DNA from 2 places in the Streptomyces sp. NPDC093568 genome. Region 1 is predicted to be linked to the other one. Evidence: predicted binding sites of a transcription regulator. Region 1 holds the regulator's gene; the other holds the start of a gene.
The links. The regulator HspR, encoded in region 1, represses chaperone genes until heat shock. The targets are predictions, from matches to a motif close to TTGAGNNNNNNNNNCTCAA.

Region 1 (10,528 bases):
TCACCGCCGTTGCCGAACAGGACCGAAGGACCGCATGAACCCAGCCAGACGCACGACCGCGGCCACCGCGACCGCCCTCGTGCTCACCACCGCGGGCAGCCTGCTCACGGCCCTCGCCGCGCCCGCCTCCGCCGCCGTGACCTGCAACTCCCCGGTCTTCAAGCGGCAGTTCTTCGCGAACACGGCCTTCTCGGGCACCCCGAAGGTGACCGACTGCGACTCGGCCATCGACCAGAACTGGAGCACGAACGCACCCGCGTCCGGCCTGCCGAAGGACAACTTCGCCGTCCGCTGGACCCTCACCCGCGACTTCGGCTCCGGCGGCCCCTTCACCTTCACCGCCGCCACCCAGGACGGCATCCGCGTCTACCTCGACGGCACCCGCGAGATCGACCTGTGGCGGAACGTCTCTTCCACGGTGTCCAAGACGGTCAACCTGACCGTCCCGGCGGGGAGACACACCCTGCGCGTCGACTACGTCAACTGGACCGGCACGGCCAACGTCAAGTTCGCCTACACCCCCCGCACTTCGGCGACGGTCGACCAGGTCAAGCCGCTCACGCCCACCGGCGCGGGCGTCACGTACGACACGGCGACGGGCAAGGCGAAGCTGACCTGGGCGAAGAACCAGGAGATGGACCTCGCCGGGTACCGCGTCTACCGCCGCCTGAAGGACAGCAGCACCTGGAAGAAGCTGACGACCACCACGGCGACCTCGTACACCGACACCCCGCCCGCGACCGGTCAGACGTACTACTACGAGGTCCGGGCGGCGGACAAGGCAGGCAACGAGTCGGCCGGCACCGCCGACAGGCCCGTCACCACCCCCGACCGCACCGCGCCGGCCGTTCCCTCCGGCGTCACCGCGACCGCCGGCCAGCCGGGAATCAAGGTGTCCTGGAACGCGGTCCCGGGAGCGACGGAGTACCTCGTGCACCGGCGCTGGGAGTACGACGGCGAGAACCCCGTCGTGCGGGTCGCGCAGGTGACGGCCACCTCCTGGCTCGACACCACGGCCAAGGAGAACCTGGACTACGCCTACTGGGTCACGGCCGTCGACGCCGCCGGCAACGCGTCCGCGAAGTCGGCGGCGGTGTACGTCGCGCGGGGCAACTGGGCACCCTCCGCGCCGACCGCTGTGACGGCCACGTCGACGAGCGGCGGCATCGCGCTGACCTGGAAGCCCGCCACCACGCCCGTCACCCAGGACCTGGCGAGGTTCCGGGTCTACCGCAACGGCCGGCTCATCGCGGAACTCCGCGCCGCGCAGACCTCGTACACCGACAGCAACGTGCGGCACAGCACCTCGTACGCCTACACCGTGACCGCCGTGGACACCGAGGGCCAGGAGTCCACCGCGTCGGCACCGGCGACGGGCACCGCCCCCGCGACCGGTCTGGCCCCGGCGGCCGTCAGCGGGCTCAGCGGCGCCATGGACGGCTACGACATCGAGCTGCGGTGGCAGCGCAGCGCCGAGGAGGACATCAAGCGCTACGTCATCCACCGGGGCAAGCTCGTCGACGGCGCCTGGGAGTACGAGGAGTGGTCGGAGGTCCTGCCGCACTGGCAGGAAGGGCCGACGATGTACTACTCCCACGAGATCTACGACCTCCAGGGCGCGGACGTCCGCTGGGCCGTGGTCGCCGAGGACTTCGCCGGCAACTCCCTTCCCCTCAGCGGTGAGGGCTTCTCGTACGTCACCGTGACGGAACCGGTGGCTCCGCCCGAGGAGACCTGGTAGCCCCCCCCGCGCCCGCCAGTTCCTGATTCCAGAGGACCCATGAACCCAGCCAGACGCACGACCGCGGCCACCGCGACCGCCCTCGTGCTCACCACCGCGGGCAGCCTGCTCACCGCCGTCGCCACGCCCGCCTCCGCCGCCGTGACCTGCGTCTCCCCGGTCTTCAAGCGGCAGTTCTTCGCGAACACCGCCTTCTCCGGCACACCGAAGGTGACGGACTGCGACACGGCCATCGACCAGAGCTGGAGCGGCGCACCCGTCACCGGCCTGCCGGCGGACAACTTCGCCGTCCGCTGGACCCTCACCCGCGACTTCGGCTCCGGCGGTCCCTTCGCCCTCTCCGCCTCCGGGCTGGACGGCGTCCGCGTCTACCTCGACGGCACCCGCGAGATCGACCTGTGGAAGAACACCTCCACAACGGTCTCCAAGACCGTCAACGTCACCATTCCGGCCGGCAAGCACACCCTCCGCGTCGACTACGTCAACTGGACCGGCAGCGCTCGCGTCGAGTTCGGCTACACGCCGAGGACTTCGGCGACCGTCGACAAGGTCAAGCCGCTCACGCCCACCGGCGCGAAGGTCACGTACGACACGGCGACGGGCAAGGCGCAGGTCACCTGGTCCAAGAACAAGGAGATGGACCTCGCGGGCTACCGCGTCTACCGGCGCCTGAAGGGCGCCGCCTACGGCAGCACCCCGCTCGCGACGACCACCTCCACCTCGTACACCGACAGCACCCTCCCGGTGACCGGCGACACGTACTACTACGAGGTGCGCGCCTACGACAGGGCGGGCAACTCCTCGTCAGGGAGCGCGGACCAGGCCGTCACCACCGTCGACCGGACGGCCCCGGCGCGGGTCGAGACCGTGTCGGCGCTGGGGACGACGGCTGGCAACTCCCTGACTTGGAAGGCCTCGACGTCGAAGGACGTGCACCACTACGAGGTGTGGGGCGCGGCGAGCGGCCAGTCGGACACGGACGGCCCGGACATCGTCTTCGGCACATCCTGGACGGACCCCATAGCGCCTGCGGGTCTGGCCTACACCTACAAGGTGGTGGCCCTCGACGCCGCCGGCAACATCGCCCCGGTCTCCGACCCCGCGGTGGTCACCCGCCCCGTGGCATCAGCCGTCGCCGCTCCCACAGGTCTGACGAGCACTCCCGCCGACGACTCCACGAAGGTGGCGTGGGCCGCGTCCGAGGACGCCGGGGTCACCGGTTACCGCGTCTACCGCCGCACCGCCCCCACCGGCGCCTGGAGTCTCCTGGGCTCCACGTCCGGCACGTCGTACGCCGACACCTCCGCCCCGAAGGGCAAGGCGTACTACTACGTGGCCGCCGTCGACGCCCAGGACGCCGACTCCGTGCCCTCCGCCGAGAGCGTCGTCGACCGGCTGACGCCGGCCACCGCGAGCGGCCCGGCCGCGCCGAAGCTGGCCCTGGTCAGCACGGGCATCCCCGCGCGCAGTCCGGTCCAGATCACGGCCGCCCCCGGCACGGGCGACGAGGGACGCATCCTGAAGGGCTACTCCTGGGAGATCTCGGGCGCCTGCGGCATCAGCGGCACCCGGTTCTCCGCCACGGGGTCGCTCTCCTGGACGGCCCCCTACAACGGCCCCTGCATCGCCGAGGTGTACGCCGTGGACGCCTACGGCCGCCAGGGCACGCAAAGCGCCTCGCTGGAGTTCTTCGTCGGCCGCTGACGGCCTGCCGCCGATGACACAGCAAAGGGGCCCGGAGGTTCGTCATGAACCTCCGGGCCCCTTCCCCTGCAAGTCCGCCTAGTCCTGCCTAGTCCTTCGGCTTCTTCGGCCGCCACACCACCAGCGCGCTGGTCTGCTGCATCTCCTGGTACGGCACCAGATCGCGGCGGTACGACGCGTGGACCGCCGCCTCGCGCTGCTGCATCGCCGCCGCCGCGCCCTCGACGGCGGCCTGGAGCTCGGCCACCCGGGACTGCAGGGCCGCGACCTGGTTCTCCAGTTCGATGATGCGCTTGATGCCGGCCAGGTTGATGCCCTCGTCCTGCGACAGCGCCTGCACCTGGCGGAGCAGTTCGATGTCGCGGGCCGAGTAGCGGCGGCCCCGGCCGGCCGTGCGGTCCGGGGAGACCAGGCCCAGACGGTCGTACTGGCGAAGGGTCTGCGGGTGCAGGCCGGAGAGCTGGGCCGCCACCGAGATGACGTAGACCGGGGTTTCCTCGGTCAGTTCATACGGGTTGCGTCGACGACCGTCCATCTCCATCAAGCTCCCTTCGCGGCCTGGAACAGCTCCGCCCGCGGATCCTCACCCGCGGTCGCCTCGCGATACGCCTCAAGCGCGTCACGAGCCTTCCCCGTCACGTCCTTCGGGACACTCACCTCGACGGTGACCAGCAGGTCCCCGCGGGTGCCGTCCTTGCGGACCGCGCCCTTGCCCCGCGCCCGCATGGTGCGGCCGTTGGGCGTGCCGGGCGGCAGCTTCAGGGTGACCGGCGGTCCGCCCAGGGTCGGGACCCTGACCTCGCCGCCGAGGGCCGCCTCCGCGAAGGTGACGGGGACGGTCACCGTGAGGTTGTCGTCCTTGCGGCCGAACACGGGGTGGGCGTCGACGTGCACGGTGACGTACAGATCGCCCGCCGGGCCGCCGCGCTCGCCGGGCGCTCCCTTGCCGCGCAGCCGGATGCGCTGGCCGTCCGACACCCCGGCGGGGATGCGGACCTGCATGGTCCGGGACGACTTGGCGCGACCGCTGCCCTTGCACTCCAGGCACGGGTGCTCGGCGATCAGGCCGCGCCCCTTGCAGTCCGGGCACGGGTCGGTGAGGGAGAACCCGCCGCCCGAGCCCCGGGCCACCTGGCCGGTGCCCACGCAGGTCGGGCACACCCTCGGCGTGCCGTTCTTGTCGCCGGTGCCCGCGCACGCCTTGCACGGCGACTGCGAGGACATGCGCAGCGGGACCGTCGCACCCTCGATCGCCTCGGTGAAGCTGAGGCTGACCTCGGTGTCGATGTCCTGGCCGCGCCTGGGCTGGGTACGGGTCGTGCCCGTGCCACCGCGGTTGAACAGGCCCCCGAAGACGTCACCGAGTCCGCCGCCGAAGCCGCCGGCTCCCCCCTGTCCGCCCTGGGCGCCGCCTCCGAAGAGGTCGCCCAGGTCGAAGTTGAAGGAACCGCCCGCGCCGCCCGGCCCCGGGCGGAAGCCGCCGTTGCCGAAGAGGGCGCGCGCCTCGTCGTACTCCTTGCGCTTCTTGGGGTCGCCGAGGACGTCGTTCGCCTCGGAGATCTCCTTGAACCGCTCCTCCGCCTTGGCGTTGCCCTTGTTGGCGTCCGGGTGGTTCTCGCGAGCGAGCTTCCGGTACGCCTTCTTGATCTCGGCCTCGGTGGCGTCCTTGGGGACGCCGAGGACCTTGTAGTAGTCCTTCTCGATGAAGTCCTTGGTGCTCATCCTCGACGTCCCTCCTCTCTCCTCGTCAGGTCAACGTCAGCCCTCGTCCGGGCCACCGCTCTCCTTGTCGTCGGCCGTCTCGGCACCCTCGTCCTTGACGGTCTGCGCGCCCGGCTGGGGCTCGGCGACGGCCACCCGCGCGGGGCGGATGGTGCGCTCGCCGATGCGATACCCCGGCTGGAGGATCGCGACGCAGGTCGTCTCGGTGACGTCCGGCGCGTAGGAGTGCATCAGCGCCTCGTGGATCGTCGGGTCGAAGGGCTCGCCCTCCTTGCCGAACTGCTGCAGGCCCATCTTGGCGGCGACGGTCTCCAAGGACTCCGCCACCGACTTGAACCCGCCCACGAGCTCGCCGTGTTCCCGCGCCCGGCCGATGTCGTCGAGCACCGGCAGGAGCTCGGTCAGGAGGTTCGCGATGGCGATCTCCTTGACCGTGATCCGGTCGCGCTCCACCCGGCGGCGGTAGTTCTGGTACTCGGCCTGGAGCCGCTGGAGGTCCGTCGTGCGCTCGCTGAGCGCCGTGCGCACCTGGTCCAGCTGGGCCACCAGGCCCGCGTCTGCGGTTCCGTCCCCGGCCGGGGCCGCCCCCTCCTGAGGGGCGGCCTTCGGCTCGGCGTCGTCAGGGGTCGCGCCGGAGGGGACGTCGGGCTTCTCCTCGAAGCCCGGGGTCTCCTCCGTCATTACGCGACACCGTCCTTGCGCTCGTCGTCCACGATCTCGGCGTCCACGACGTCGTCGTCGGCCTTGGCGCCACCGGCGGCGGCACCCTCGGGACCGCCCGCGGCCTGACCGGCCTGGGCGTCGGCGTACATGGCCTGGCCGACCTTCTGCGAGACGGCCGCGACCTTCTCGGTGGCGGTGCGGATCTCGGCGGTGTCCTCGCCCTTGAGCGCGGTCTTCAGCTCCTCGACGGCGGACTCGACCTCGGTCTTGACCTCGGCGGGGACCTTGTCCTCGTTGTCCTTGAGGAACTTCTCCGTCTGGTAGACGAGCTGCTCGCCCTGGTTGCGGGACTCGGCGGCCTCGCGGCGGGCGTGGTCCTCCTCCGCGTACTTCTCGGCCTCTTCGCGCATCCGGTTGACCTCGTCCTTCGGCAGCGAGGAGCCACCGGTGACGGTCATCTTCTGCTCCTTGCCCGTGCCGAGGTCCTTCGCGGTCACGTGCATGATGCCGTTGGCGTCGATGTCGAAGGCGACCTCGATCTGCGGGACACCGCGCGGGGCCGGCGGCAGACCGGTCAGCTCGAACATCCCGAGCTTCTTGTTGTACGCCGCGATCTCGCGCTCGCCCTGGTAGACCTGGATCTGCACGGAGGGCTGGTTGTCCTCGGCGGTGGTGAAGATCTCGGACCGCTTGGTCGGGATCGTCGTGTTCCGCTCGATGAGCTTGGTCATGATGCCGCCCTTGGTCTCGATGCCGAGGGACAGCGGGGTCACGTCGAGGAGCAGGACGTCCTTGACCTCACCCTTGAGCACACCGGCCTGCAGGGCGGCGCCGATGGCGACGACCTCGTCCGGGTTGACGCCCTTGTTGGCGTCCTTGCCGCCGGTCAGCTCGCGGACGAGCTCGGCGACGGCGGGCATACGGGTGGAGCCACCGACGAGGACGACGTGGTCGATCTCGTTGATGGAGACGCCGGCGTCCTTCATGACGTTGAAGAACGGGGTCTTGCAGCGCTCCAGGAGGTCCGCGGTCAGCTGCTGGAACTGAGCCCGGGTGAGCTTCTCGTCCAGGTGCAGCGGGCCCTCGGCGGAGGCGGTGATGTAGGGCAGGTTGATCGAGGTCTCGGTGGACGAGGACAGCTCGATCTTGGCCTTCTCCGCGGCCTCGCGCAGGCGCTGGAGGGCCATCTTGTCCTTGGCGAGGTCCACGCCGTGACCGGCCGCGAACTGCTTCACCAGGTAGTCGACGACGCGCTGGTCCCAGTCGTCACCACCGAGGTGGTTGTCGCCGTTGGTGGCCTTCACCTCGACGACGCCGTCGCCGATCTCCAGGAGGGACACGTCGAAGGTGCCGCCACCGAGGTCGAAGACGAGGATCGTCTGGTCGTCCTTGTCGAGGCCGTACGCCAGGGCGGCGGCCGTCGGCTCGTTGACGATACGCAGGACGTTCAGGCCCGCGATCTCGCCGGCCTCCTTCGTCGCCTGGCGCTCGGAGTCGTTGAAGTACGCCGGGACGGTGATGACCGCGTCGGTCACCTTCTCGCCCAGGTACGACTCGGCGTCGCGCTTCAGCTTCTGGAGGATGAACGCGGAGATCTGCTGCGGGTTGAAGGGCTTCCCGTCGAGCTCCATCTTCCAGTCGGTGCCCATGTGGCGCTTCACGGAACGGATGGTCCGGTCCACGTTGGTGACCGCCTGGCGCTTGGCGACCTCGCCGACGAGCACCTCACCGTTCTTCGCGAAGGCGACGACGGACGGCGTGGTCCTGGCACCCTCGGCGTTGGTGATGACGGTGGGCTCGCCGCCCTCCAGAACGCTGACGACGGAGTTAGTCGTGCCCAGGTCGATGCCGACCGCACGTGCCATGGTGAATTCCTCCAGCTGACTTGAGTGGAACGGACTCAAGTGTGCATGACGGTTCGCCATGGGTCAACAGAGCTGAGTCGACCTCACTCAACTCTTATCCGTTCCTTACACGCAACTGGGCTCCGACCTGCGAAGATGCCACCCGGTCGGAGGCACGAGCGGAGTCCTGCACCGGAAAGCTGGGTTGACGCCGAGGCCCGTAGGGCTTGATGTGCAGCAGGGCGAGTACGGCGATCAGGGCGCCCACTCCCACCCACAACGCCCCCGACCGCGCCATCCATCCCATGTGCACGAGGACCCCGACGAGTACCCCGGCGAAGGCCCCGACGCCCAGCAGGATCGTCACGCCCTGCGGGGTGAGGCCGACCCGGCGCAGGCGATGGGCGAGATGGTCGGGCCCGCCCCGCGGCAGCGGCCGTCCGGCCAGCCGGCGCGACAGCGCCACGAGGAGTACGTCGGCCGTGGCGAGGGCGGTGAGCGCGTAGAGCACGCCCGCGCTCGACACCAGGTCGTGCCCGGCACGGGTGATCACGGCCGAGGAAGCGAGCAGGAACCCGACGAACAGGGACCCGGACGCGCCGAGCCCGATCCTGGCGGGATGCCAGTTGTGCATGAGGAACCCTGTCAGGGCGGCGGCCAGCACGCTGAGTAGCACGGCGAGTTCGTCCATCACCTCGGCCGCCGCGCAGATGCCCACCCCGAAGGCGGTGAGCACCCCGACCGTGCCGACCAGCGCGTCCGCGTGGTCGAGCGCCTTGAAGCCGACGGCGACCAGGACGATCCAGCCGACGGCCACGAGCCCCAGCAGAATGCCGGTGTCGCCGTACGGCACCACGCAGGCCGCCGCCACCGCCGTACCGCCGACGACGAACCGCGCCTTCACCCGGCGCACGTCGGCGACGAGCCCGAGCACGGCGACGGCGCCGGCGGCGATCAGCAGGCGCATGATCTCCGGGCCCAGCGGGGCGAAGCGCGTCCACTCCCCGGCGGCGGCCACCAGGCAGGTCACGAGCGCGACCGCCACACCGCCGAGCAGGGGAAGCGGCCGCTGCCGCCGGCGGTCCACGATGCCGAGGCGCAGAGCGGGCAGGCGGAGCAGCGCCGCGAGGAGAGCGGCGAGGAGGAGGGCGGTGGTGGCGGCGGCGATCCCGTAAAGCACGGGCCTAGATTAGTGGCGTATATACCATTTCGGGATGAATAACACGATCCGTTCTTAAGGCAAGCCTCAGCGACTCAGATCACCCCGCGCCTGGCTACAGTGCGGTGGAGGATGCGGGTAGTCTCAGAGGACTGCATAAGTTACCGCTTAGTAATGTCGCCTCGCAGGCCCGAGGAGCCCCGAAATGCAACTCGCCGCGATCATCGTGTCGCTGGTGCTGACCGTGGTCGGCGTTGCGCTGCTCGCACGCGCCATCGGCCAGTTCGTCCGGTACTTCAAACTCGGCCAGCCGGTCCCGGCCGGCAGCCGGACCGACAACCCCTACGCGCGCAGCGTGACGCTGGTGCGGGAGTTCCTCGGCCACACCCGGATGAACCGGTGGGGCATCGTCGGCGTCGCCCACTGGTTCGTGGCGGTCGGCTTCCTGACGCTGCCGCCGACCCTGGCCCAGGCGTTCGGCCAGCTCTTCGAGGCCGACTGGACGCTGCCGGTCATCGGCGGGTTCCTGCCGTTCGAGCTCTACATCGAGTTCATCGGCGTGATGACGATCCTGGGCATCGCGGTGCTCATCGTGATCCGCCTGCTCAGCCTGCCCTCGCGTCCGGGCCGCAAGTCCCGCTTCGCGGGCTCGAAGTCCGGCCAGGCGTACTTCGTCGAGTACGTGATCCTCACCATCGGCCTCGCGATCTACGTGCTGCGCGGCCTCGAGGGCGCGATCCACCACGTGGAGCACTACGAGGCCGCGTACTTCGCCTCGTACCCGCTGGTCCTGGCCTTCAAGGGCCTGAGCGTCGGCGTGCTGCAGAACCTGATCTACCTCACCGCGATGGTGAAGATCAGCACCTCGTTCATCTGGATGATCGTGGTGTCGCTTAACACCAACATGGGTGTGGCCTGGCACCGCTTCCTGGCGTTCCCGAACATCTGGTTCAAGCGCGAGGCGACCGGCGGGACGGCCCTCGGCGCCCTCCAGCCGATGACGTCCGGCGGCAAGCCGATCGACTTCACCGACCCCGGTGACGACGACGTCTTCGGCGTCTCCCAGGTCGAGCAGTTCTCCTGGAAGGGCCTGCTGGACTTCTCCACCTGCACCGAGTGCGGCCGCTGCCAGTCGCAGTGCCCGGCCTGGAACACGGGCAAGCCGCTCTCCCCGAAGCTGCTGATCATGTCCCTGCGCGACCACGCGCACGCCAAGGCGCCGTATCTGCTGGCTGGTGGCGGCAAGTCGATGGAGGGCGAGGAGAAGGCGTCCGAGGAGCAGCTGAAGGACGTCCCCGCAGCGGCTCTCGCCGAGGCGGAGCGCCCCCTCATCGGCACCGCCGAGGAGAACGGCGTCATCGACCCGGACGTGCTGTGGTCCTGCACCACCTGCGGCGCCTGTGTCGAGCAGTGCCCGGTGGACATCGAGCACATCGACCACATCGTCGACATGCGCCGTTACCAGGTCATGATCGAATCGGCCTTCCCCTCCGAGGCGGGCACGATGCTCAAGAACCTGGAGAAGAAGGGCAACCCCTGGGGCCTGGCCAAGAAGCAGCGCCTGGAGTGGCTCAAGGAGGTCGAGTTCGAGGTCCCGGTCGTCGGCCAGGACATCGAGGACCTCACCGAGGTCGAGTACCTGTACTGGGTCGGCTGCGCGGGTGCGCTGGAAGACCGCGCCAAGAAGACGACGAA
Region 2 (10,528 bases), on a different contig from region 1:
GGTCCTCCTGTCCCTCCTGTCCGCCCCCGGTCGCCGTCTCCCGTACGGCCTGCTCCGCCAGCTCCACCAGCGGGTCGGCGTTCTTCGCGCGGCCGCGCAGGACGTTGGAGTTGGCCTCCGCGTCGGCGCCGGGCAGGGAGAAGGCGTGGGCGGCGCCGGGCTGCGGGGTGGCCGAGGGGACCGCGGCGGCGGGGGCCGGCGCCAGCAGGCTCTTGGGCAGGACCGCGACCGCGGCGATGCCGCCCTGCTTCTGCTCGCGCAACTGGACGCGGACCCCGTGGCGGTGGGCGAGGCGGGCGACGACGTAGAGGCCGAGGCCCAGGCCGCCTTCGCCCTCCTGGTCGTAGGTCGCCTCGGGGTCGAAGTCGGCGAGGCGGGCGTTGAGGCGGGTCATCCGATCGCCCGTCATCCCGATGCCCTCGTCCTGCACGGAGAGCATGACCTCGCCGTTCTCCAGCAGCCAGCCGGAGACCTCGACGGGCAGGTCGGGCGGGGAGAACGAGGTCGCGTTCTCCATCAGTTCGGCCAGCAGGTGGGAGAGGTCGTCGGCGGCGAACCCGGCGAGGTGCGCGTGCGGCGGGAGCGCGGCGATGCGGACCCGCTCGTAGCGCTCGATCTCGCTGACGGCCGCGCGGACCACGTCGACGAGCGGGACCGGTCCCGCGTGCTGCTGGACATGCTCGGTGCCCGCGAGGACGAGGAGGTTCTCGCTGTGCCGGCGCATGACGGTGGCGAAGTGGTCGAGCTTGAAGAGGGTGGCGAGCCGCTCGGGGTCCTGCTCGCGCTCCTCCAGCCCCTCGATGACGGCGAGTTGCCGCTCGACCAGGCCGAGGGTGCGCAGCGCCAGGTTGACGAAGGTGCTGCCGATGCTGTCCCGCAGCCGCTCCAACTGGGCGGCGGAGTCGGCCAGTTCGCTGCGCAGTCCTTCGCGGGCGTCGGCCATCTTCTGCCGCTGCCCGACCAGGTGCTTGCGGTCGGACTCCAGGGTGGCGATGCGCTCGTGGAGGGCGACGGCGTGCGCGTGCAGGGCGTTGACGGAGTTGACGACCTGCGCGAACTCGTCGTTGCGGCCGGTGAACTTGACGGGCTCTTCCGCCGCCGGGTCCTCGGCGTGCGCGAGCCGGGCGGAGCCGAGCCGCAGGACGGCGAGGGGCCGGGTGAGGCTGCGGGCCATGCCGGTGGCGACGCCTACGGCGAGCAGCATCAGGGCACCGAGGATCGCGATGCGGATCTCCAGCGCGGTGACGTCGTCGTCGCGCAGCTGCTCCAGGGCCTTGGTGCGGCGGTCGTAGAGGGCGGACTCCGCGCCGCGCATCGAGTCGACCCGGGCGGACAGGGCGGCCTCGGCGCGCTCGGTGTTCGTGGCCAGGTCCCGGTCGGAGAGCGTGGCCTGGTCGGTGAGCGCGGCCAGGTACCGCTCGGCCGTGTCGACCTCGGGGCCGGTGACCGTGGAGCCGTAGGAGGTGCGCGCGCTCTTGGGCGCGGTGTCGCGGAAGTCGTCGAGGGCGGCGTCGGAGCGCAGCCGGGCCTGCTGGGCGGCGGCGCTGAGCTCGGCGCGCTGCTTGGTGTCGGCGGCCGAGGAGGTCTTCTGGGTGCTCGCGAGGCCCGTGATCGGGTCGATGACGGTCTCGGTGGTGGTCGGCACGCTGAGCGCGGCGAGCAGCAGTCCGCGGACGGCGGCGGCCTGCTGTACGGCGGTGTCGAGTTCGGCCAGCGCGTAGGCGCCGGATCCGGCGCGCGGCGGCATCTGCTCGGCCAGCCGCTCGGCGAGCCGGTGCAGTTCGGTGATGGCTGCGGAGTACGCCTCGTGGGCCTGGAGCGCGGTGCTCTGGCCGGTGAGCGCGGACCTGCGCAGGGCCGCGACGCCGTCGAGGTCGTCGCGCAGCGAGGCGGGCGCGTCGGGGTCGGCGCGCAGCTCCTCGACCTGCCGGTCCACCCGGGCGCTGCGCTGCTCGCTGGGCGCCTTGGACCTGGGCCGTCCGGCGGCGATGTAGGACGTGACCTCGTCACGCTCGTCGGCGAGCGAGTGCGCGAGCGTGAGCGCGTCCTCGGTCTGCGCGGCGAGGGTCACCAGCTCCTGGGAGTCGTGCAGTTGCCCGGAGGCGGCGACGACCGAGGGGACGCCGGCTCCGGCGATGGCGGCGGCCACCACGGCCACGGCGACGATCAGCCGGTTCCGTACGTGTGTCCTGCGCCCCTTGCCGGCCGGCGGGACGTCGGTGGCGGTGCCGGGAGTGGGCTGCGTGCCCCCTGCGGAGGCCGTCTGCTTGCCTGAGCGACGAGGCCGCATCTTCTGCACAGGTGCTCGCATTCCTGACTCGTGATACCCATGGGTCCGGATGACGTTGCGTCAACTACCGCCGACCGTACGTTCACCCCTCCCCCAAGCTCGCGTCTTCGCTCGAGCAGGGGGTGCCCTCACCGGTCCCCGACCCTCCCAGTGCCGGTGGGCAACGGTCGCGCATCACCTGACCCGCCACCCGAAGGAGTGAACCCCGGAGGGGAGTTGGCGGGCAAGTTCCTCCGGTGCGTGCACGCGCCCCGCACGGTGGGCCGGTTGGACGTCTGCGGCAGGCGATGGCAGTATTCGCCGCCACGCCTCGCCGGAGTGAACCATTCCCGTCCAAATCAGGCGCCTGACCTGCGCGGCTGCACCCGTTCGACGACCAATGCGACCCCTTGGCGGAGCTTGTGAAGGGCTCGTGCAGACTGGCCGGATGCGAACAGAGCTTGTTTCGGAGCCCGGTGATCCGGCCCGCCCCAACGAGGACTTCGCAAGTGTCGGCGTTCCCGCCTCGGGACAGGGCGGGGTGCTGGTCGTCCTGGACGGGGTCACCCCGCCCAGAGGTGAGACGGGCTGTCTGCATTCCGTTCCCTGGTTCACCGCGCGGCTGGGCGGAGCGCTGACCGAACTGACCGTTTCACTCCCGGATGCCCCCCTCACCGACGCGCTGGCCCGTGCCATCGCGCGTACCGCCGAGGCCCACGCACCAACCTGTGACCTTTCTCACCCGCGCACCCCACAGGCAACGGTGGTTGTGGTGCGGTGGTCCGCGGCGACGGTGGAGTACCTGATCCTCTCGGACTCGACCCTGCTCATCGAGTCACCGGACGGCACCATCACACCCCACATGGACGACCGCCTCGCCCGTCTCCCCAGGGCCTCCCTGGCGACGGACGCGCTGATCGACGCCCACATCCGCAACAAGGAGGGCGGGTTCTTCACGGCCGCCGCGGACCCGTCGGTGGCGAAGCGGGCGGTGACGGGCACGCTGCCGCGGAGCGAGGCACGGTCACTCGCCGCCCTGACGGACGGGGCGACCCGCTGGGTGGAGAAGTTCCGGGAGGGCGACTGGGCGGACTGCTTCACCTTCGTACGGAAGGAGGGGGCGGGGGCGCTGGTGGAGCGGGTGCGGGCGCTGGAGGAGGCCGACGCGCAGGAGCGGACGTATCTGGGCCGCAGCAAGACGCACGACGACGCGACGGTCGTGTACGTGGACCTCTGATACGTGGACCGCTGATACCCGGACCGCTGAGCGGACCGGCTACTTCTCCATCCCCCGGTTCAGCTGGTTCAGCAGCCGGGCCAGCTCCGCCACTTCCCCCCGGTCCCAGTGCGACATCTGCGCGACGTACCGGGCCCGCCGGGCCTCGCGCACCTTGGCCACCCGCCCGCGCCCCTCCTCGGTCAGATGCACCAGCCAGGCCCGTCCGTCGGCCGGGTCCGGCTCGCGGGCGACCAGTCCCAGGTCCTCCAGGGCGCGCAGCTGACGGGACATCGTGGCCTTGCCGACGCCGATGTAGGCGGCGAGTTCGGTGGCCCGCTGGCGGCCGGCTTCGCCCAGACGGACCAGCAGGCCGTACGCCGCGGACTCCAGGTCCGGGTGGACCTCGCGGGCCATCTCGCCCTGCTTGGCGCGGGCACGTCGGAAGAGGACCGTCAACTCGCGTTCCAGATCGAGGAACTCGGGCTGGTCCAAACCACCACCGGGCATGCCGGATTTGCCTCGGCGCCCGTCGCCGTTTCCGTCTTCGTGCACGTCAGCCCCTGCCTCGTTCTTCCCGGTCGTGAAAGTTTCCGCCGGCCGCCGTCATCGCCGCAGCTCCGCCAGTATTTCGCAGGCTTAGACCAACGGCAGCCTCCGGACCCCCTTCCACCTGCCCTTCTGCATGCCTAGCTTCGACAGCAGAACCACGGGTGGCATGCTCACGCCACGAGCGAGCGGCATGCCCGACCACCCCGCCACCCGCGCTTCCCGACCGAGCAGCACCGAGCCTTCGGAGGCACGCTATGCCCGTGCAAAGACCCGAACCGCTCCGGCCCCGCCGCCCCGGCCGCGCCGGGCTCCCGCTCGCCACTGTCCTCTCCCTGACCCTCCTCGTCCTCGCCGCCCAGCCCTCCGCCGCGGCCTGCGACGACCCACCGCCGCGCGGCTCCGCGTACATGGGCGTGGGCGTCGAGACCCACGACGGCGTGGACGGCGCCCCCGTCTCCGACCTGGCCGCACAGACCGAAGGCGTCGACGTCTCCAGCCACCAGGGCAACGTCGCCTGGTCGACCCTGTGGAACAGCGGGGTCAAGTGGGCCTATGTGAAGGCGACCGAGGGGACCTACTACACCAACCCCTACTTCGCCTCGCAGTACAACGGCTCCTACGACGTCGGCATGATCCGCGGCGCCTACCACTTCGCGACCCCCGACACCACCAATGGCGCAACCCAGGCCAACTATTTCGTCGACCACGGCGGCGGCTGGTCCCGTGACGGCAAGACCCTGCCCGGCGTCCTCGACATCGAGTGGAACCCGTACGGCGCCGCCTGCTACGGCAAGACCCCCACCGCGATGGTCACCTGGATCCGGGACTTCCTCAATCAGTACAAGGCCCGTACCGGCCGCGACCCCGTCATCTACACGGCCACCAACTGGTGGAAGCAGTGCACCGGCAACTACGCCGGCTTCGCCACCGCCAACCCCCTGTGGATCGCCCGCTACGCGACGGCGGTCGGGGAGCTGCCGGCGGGGTGGAGTTACTACACGGCCTGGCAGTACACGTCGTCGGGCCCGACGGTCGGAGACCACAACAAGTTCAACGGAGCCCTCGACAGGGTCGTGGCGCTCGCCAACGGCTAGCCGGACAGGACGGCGAAGGCCCGGGCCTCCCTCACGGGACCCGGGCCCTGCCTTTCCGGTCGCGTCCGTCACGCCGCGGCCGGAACCTCGGGGGCCGCGCCGTTCGTGGCCGGCGTCAGGGCCAGTTCCAGGACCTGGCGGACGTCGGTGACGGCGTGGACGTCGAGCTTGTCCAGCACCTCCGCCGGGACGTCGTCCAGGTCGGGCTCGTTGCGCTTGGGGATGACGACGGTCGTCACACCCGCGCGGTGGGCCGCCAGCAGCTTCTGCTTCACGCCGCCGATCGGCAGGACCCGGCCGGTCAGCGACACCTCACCGGTCATCGCCACGTCCGTACGGACCAGCCGGCCGGACAGGAGCGAGGCCAGCGCGGTCGTCATCGTGATGCCCGCGCTCGGGCCGTCCTTCGGCACCGCGCCCGCCGGGAAGTGGATGTGCACTCCACGGTCCTTCAGGTCGGCGACCGGCAACTCCAGTTCGGCGCCGTGCGAGCGGAGGAAGGACAGGGCGATCTGCGCGCTCTCCTTCATCACGTCACCCAGTTGGCCGGTCAGGGTCAGCCCCGCCGCGCCCGTCTCGGGGTCGGCCAGCGACGCCTCCACGAACAGGACGTCACCGCCCGCGCCCGTGACCGCGAGGCCGGTGGCGACACCGGGGACCGCGGTGCGGCGCTCCGCCGGGTCCTGCGCCGACTCGGGCACGTGGTGCGGCCGGCCGATCAGGCCGCGCAGATCGCCGTCCCCGATGGTGAACGGCAGCTCGCGGGAACCCAGTTCGTGCTCGGCCGCCACCTTGCGCAGCAGCCGCGCGATGGAGCGCTCCAGGTTCCGCACGCCCGCCTCGCGCGTGTACTCACCGGCGAGCTTGCGCAGCGCGCCCTCGTCGATGGCGACCTCGTCCTGGTTCAGACCGGCCCGCTCCAGCTGGCGCGGAAGCAGGTGGTCACGGGCGATGACGATCTTCTCGTCCTCGGTGTAGCCGTCGAGGCGGACGAGCTCCATACGGTCGAGCAGGGCCTCCGGGATGGCCTCCAGGACGTTGGCGGTGGCGAGGAACACCACGTCGCTCAGGTCCAGTTCGACCTCCAGGTAGTGGTCCCGGAAGGTGTGGTTCTGGGCCGGGTCCAGGACCTCCAGCAGGGCCGCCGCCGGGTCGCCCCGGAAGTCGGAGCCCACCTTGTCGATCTCGTCGAGCAGGACCACCGGGTTCATCGACCCGGCCTCCTTGATGGCGCGGACGATACGGCCGGGCAGCGCGCCGACGTACGTCCGCCGGTGACCGCGGATCTCCGCCTCGTCCCGCACACCGCCGAGCGCGACCCGGACGAACTTGCGTCCCATCGCGTGCGCGACGGACTCGCCGAGCGAGGTCTTGCCGACGCCGGGCGGGCCGACGAGGGCGAGGACGGCGCCGCCGCGCCGGCCGCCGACGATCCCAAGGCCCCGGTCCGTACGGCGCTTGCGCACCGCCAGGTACTCGGTGATCCGCTCCTTCACGTCCTCGAGACCGGCGTGCTCGGCGTCCAGCACACCCTTGGCGCCCTGGATGTCGTAGGCGTCCTCGGTCCGCTCGTTCCACGGCAGTTCGAGGACGGTGTCCAGCCAGGTCCGGATCCACGACCCCTCGGGGGACTGGTCGCTGGACCGCTCCAGCTTGTCGACCTCCTTGAGGGCGGCCTCGCGGACCTTCTCAGGCAGGTCGGCGGCCTCGACCCGGGCCCGGTAGTCGTCGGACTCCTCGCCGTCCTGCTCGCCGTTCAGTTCGCGCAGTTCCTTGCGCACGGCTTCGAGCTGGCGGCGCAGCAGGAACTCGCGCTGCTGCTTGTCGACGCCTTCCTGGACGTCCTTGGCGATGGTCTCGGCGACGTCCTGCTCGGCGAGGTGGTCGCGCAGTTGCTGGGTGGCGAGCTTGAGGCGGGCGACCGGGTCGGCGGTCTCCAGCAGCTCGACCTTCTGTTCGGTGGTCAGGAACGGCGAGTAGCCGGAGTTGTCGGCGAGCTGGGAGACGTCGTCGATGGCCTGGACCCGGTCCACGACCTGCCAGGCGCCGCGCTTGCGCAGCCAGGCGGTCGCGAGGGCCTTGTACTCCTTCACCAGTTCGCCGACCTGGCCGGGCAGCGGCTCGGGCACGGTCTCGTCGATCCGCGTTCCCTCGACCCACAGGGCGGCGCCCGGTCCGGTCGTGCCGGCGCCGATCCGCACCCGGCCGCGTCCACGGATCAGGGCACCCGGGTCACCGTCGGCCAGCCGGCCGACCTGCTCGACGGTGCCGAGCACACCGGTGCCCGGGTACGTCCCGTCGATCCGCGGCACCAGGAGCACCCGGGGCTTCCCGGGCGTGGAACGGGCGGCGGCCTGGGCGGCCTCCACCGCGGCGCGTACATCGGCGTCGTTCAAGTCCAGCGGGACCACCATCCCGGGCAGCACGACGTCGTCGTCGAGCGGCAGCACGGGCAGGGTGAGCGAAGTGGACGTCGAAGCCATGATCTCCCCTTAGGCAGTCAAGTTGAGTTATGCCGACTCAATGCTTGAGGGAGCCCGAATGTTCCCCTGCCCGCGTTCGCTGTGAGCGATCACCCGCTGTACGTGCCGTGACCTCGCTCTTCGCCCTACAACACGCGCCGGGGCTCTGACCTTCCGCGGCGCAGCGCCGGCCACATCCCGACCCCTGTGCCCAGGGCGATCAGATGTCCCCAGTTGGTCAGCGGGTCCGTGAGGGCGAGCAGGTCCAGGGCGAGCATGCCGCCGAACAGCGCGAGCACCGGCCACCGCAGCCACGGCCGGAGCAGCCCGGCCAGGGCGCCGACGCAGCCGGCGACGCCGAAGCTGACGCCGTAGTCGAGGCGGTGCAGCGAGCTGTCGGGAAGGTGGCCGGCCAGGACCGCGAGTCCCACCGGGACCTCGGTCGCGAGGGTGGCGAGGACATGCCCGGCCAGGAAGACGAGGGCCGTGCGCGCGCCGCCGATGCGCCGCTCCAGCGTGGTGAGGACGAACAGCAGGCAGAGGGTGTACGGCGCCAGGATGCCGCCGGCTATCCACAGCGCGCTGGCGAGCAGCACCAGCCCGGGGGTCCGCAGGAGGTGCGCCACGTCGGTGCTGGAGCCCTGGTGCAGGGCGTGGACGACGCCGGGGTCGGCGTACGCGGCGATCAGGGAGGTGACGGTCAGGACGACGGCGTAGGCGAGGGTGAACGGGGTGCCGGTGGGGGTCGGGAGCAGGCGCCAAGGGCGCAAGAGGGGACTGCGTGCGCCGGGCGCGGCCACCTCGGTCCCGGCCGGTGCCGCGGTGGCGCGCACGGCGGTGGCGCCCACCGGCCCGCGCTGCCGGGGCAGCCCGTCCAGCAGCCCGGCCGCACCGGGCAGGCCCGCCTCGGGCACCGGAGCCGGGTCCGTCGCACCTCCGGCCGCAGTCCGTTCCAAGGTGAGGTGCTCCTTCCGTTTCCCCCACCCTTCGTCCACGATCAGCCGATGTCTGTGATCAGCGCCACACGACAGCCGATTCACAGCAACCTCTCAACAAGTTTCTGCGTCTCTCACACTTCGGCCGCGCACGGGCTCGCCCGCTGCGGCAATTCACTGGGGCGGACCCGCCCTGGCTGCGAGGATGGCCCGATGCCCACTTCGTACGACATGCCTGAAGTCCTGGACCGTCACGAAGGCCCCCACGGCGAGATCGTGCTGCGGCGGCACGGCGATCTGCTCCAGATCATCGCCAACGGCTGTTTCCTGATGGACACCTCCGACGGGCGCTCCGAGCGGCTGCTGGTCGACGCGGCGCTCGGCGCGCTGGACGGCAGGCCGGGGCCGAGTCTGCTGATCGGCGGGCTCGGAGTCGGCTTCTCGCTCGCACACGCCGCCGCCGATCCCCGGCCGGGCCGGATCAGCGTCGTCGAGCGCGAGAGCGCGATTATCGGCTGGCATCTTGACGGACCCTTGTCGCACTTCTCCGCCGATGCCCTCGCCGACCCGCGCACCGAGATTCTGGAAACGGATCTGGTGGCGTACGTACATGAGACTTCCGCCACGTATGACGCGCTCTGTCTCGACATCGACAACGGCCCCGCATGGACCGTCACCGAGGGCAACGACAGCCTCTACTCACCGGCCGGACTGGCAGGCTGTGCACGGGTGTTGCGCCCGGGAGGGGTGCTGGCCGTATGGTCGGCCCAGCCGTCTCCGGAATTCGAAGAAACCTTGTGTAATGCCGGATTCCAACAGGTGCGTACCGAAGAGATCCCGGTTGCCCGGGGCGTTCCGGACGTCGTACACCTCGCCGTACGACCTGGATAGCCGTGGCACGGTGACTCCCCGTACTCTGCTCACCTGACGCGGATCATTCAAGCGTCAATCGCAAGCATGCGCAGGCATAGCCAGTCAGCGGGATCACCCCACGGATTCCGGAAAGCAACTTTGGGGCGGGCGATGGAGCAGACACACACCTCCCACAACGGCACGGCGGCGACCCCCGGCGCTCAGCGCCGGGTCCTCGTGGTCGAGGACGATCCGACCATCGTGGACGCCATCGCGGCCCGCCTGCGTGCCGAGGGATTCCTCGTGCAGACGGCCGGTGACGGTCCGGCGGCGGTCGACACGGCCGAGGCGTGGCAGCCCGACCTGCTGATCCTCGACATCATGCTGCCGGGCTTCGACGGCCTGGAGGTCTGCCGTCGCGTGCAGGCCCAGCGGCCCGTCCCGGTGATGATGCTCACCGCGCGCGACGACGAGACCGACATGCTGGTCGGGCTCGGCGTGGGCGCCGACGACTACATGACCAAGCCCTTCTCGATGCGGGAGCTGGCGGCGCGCGTGCATGTGCTGCTGCGCCGCGTCGAGCGCGCCGCGCTGGCCGCCACGACCCCGCGCTCGGGCATCCTGCGGCTCGGCGAGCTGGAGATCGACCACGCGCAGCGGCGGGTCCGGGTCCGCAGTGAGGATGTGCACCTCACGCCGACCGAGTTCGACCTGCTGGTCTGCCTGGCGAACACCCCGCGCGCGGTCCTCTCGCGCGAGCAGCTGCTCGCCGAGGTGTGGGACTGGGCCGACGCCTCCGGCACCCGGACCGTCGACAGCCACATCAAGGCGCTGCGCCGGAAGATCGGCGCCGAGCGGATCCGCACGGTGCACGGCGTGGGCTACGCGCTGGAGACCCCGACGCCATGAGCGACGGGCCGGCCCCGCGCAGAGGCCCCGGGGAGCCCTGGGGCGGCGTACGTCCGTTCTCGATCAAGACCAAGCTGGGCGCGCTCGTCGTCATCTCGGTGCTGATCACCACCGGACTGTCGGTGAACGCGGTCCGCTACCAGACCGAGCTGCGCTTCATCACCGTCTTCTCGATGATCGCCACCCTGCTGGTCACCCAGTTCGTGGCCCACTCGCTGACGGCACCGCTGGACGAGATG

Region 2: the regulator HspR is predicted to act here: its motif matches at 7,637-7,655, upstream of lon (endopeptidase La).

Annotation. Positions count from the first base shown of each region.
Region 1 covers NZ_JBIWJD010000022.1:22,883-33,410, forward strand. Annotated here, with positions in the region: gene ACIRD7_RS40850 (fibronectin type III domain-containing protein) at 35-1,741, shown strand; gene ACIRD7_RS40855 (fibronectin type III domain-containing protein) at 1,781-3,445, shown strand; gene ACIRD7_RS40860 (heat shock protein transcriptional repressor HspR) at 3,534-3,980, opposite strand; gene dnaJ (molecular chaperone DnaJ) at 3,986-5,167, opposite strand; gene grpE (nucleotide exchange factor GrpE) at 5,204-5,848, opposite strand; gene dnaK (molecular chaperone DnaK) at 5,848-7,695, opposite strand; gene ACIRD7_RS40880 (MraY family glycosyltransferase) at 7,790-8,854, opposite strand; gene ACIRD7_RS40885 ((Fe-S)-binding protein) at 9,039-10,528, shown strand, end outside.
Region 2 covers NZ_JBIWJD010000004.1:154,006-164,533, reverse strand. Annotated here, with positions in the region: gene ACIRD7_RS18215 (nitrate- and nitrite sensing domain-containing protein) at 1-2,311, opposite strand, end outside; gene ACIRD7_RS18210 (protein phosphatase 2C domain-containing protein) at 2,718-3,506, shown strand; gene ACIRD7_RS18205 (MarR family winged helix-turn-helix transcriptional regulator) at 3,546-4,040, opposite strand; gene ACIRD7_RS18200 (lysozyme) at 4,292-5,131, shown strand; gene lon (endopeptidase La) at 5,200-7,614, opposite strand; gene ACIRD7_RS18190 (rhomboid-like protein) at 7,740-8,549, opposite strand; gene ACIRD7_RS18185 (spermidine synthase) at 8,742-9,419, shown strand; gene ACIRD7_RS18180 (response regulator transcription factor) at 9,552-10,289, shown strand; gene ACIRD7_RS18175 (ATP-binding protein) at 10,286-10,528, shown strand, end outside.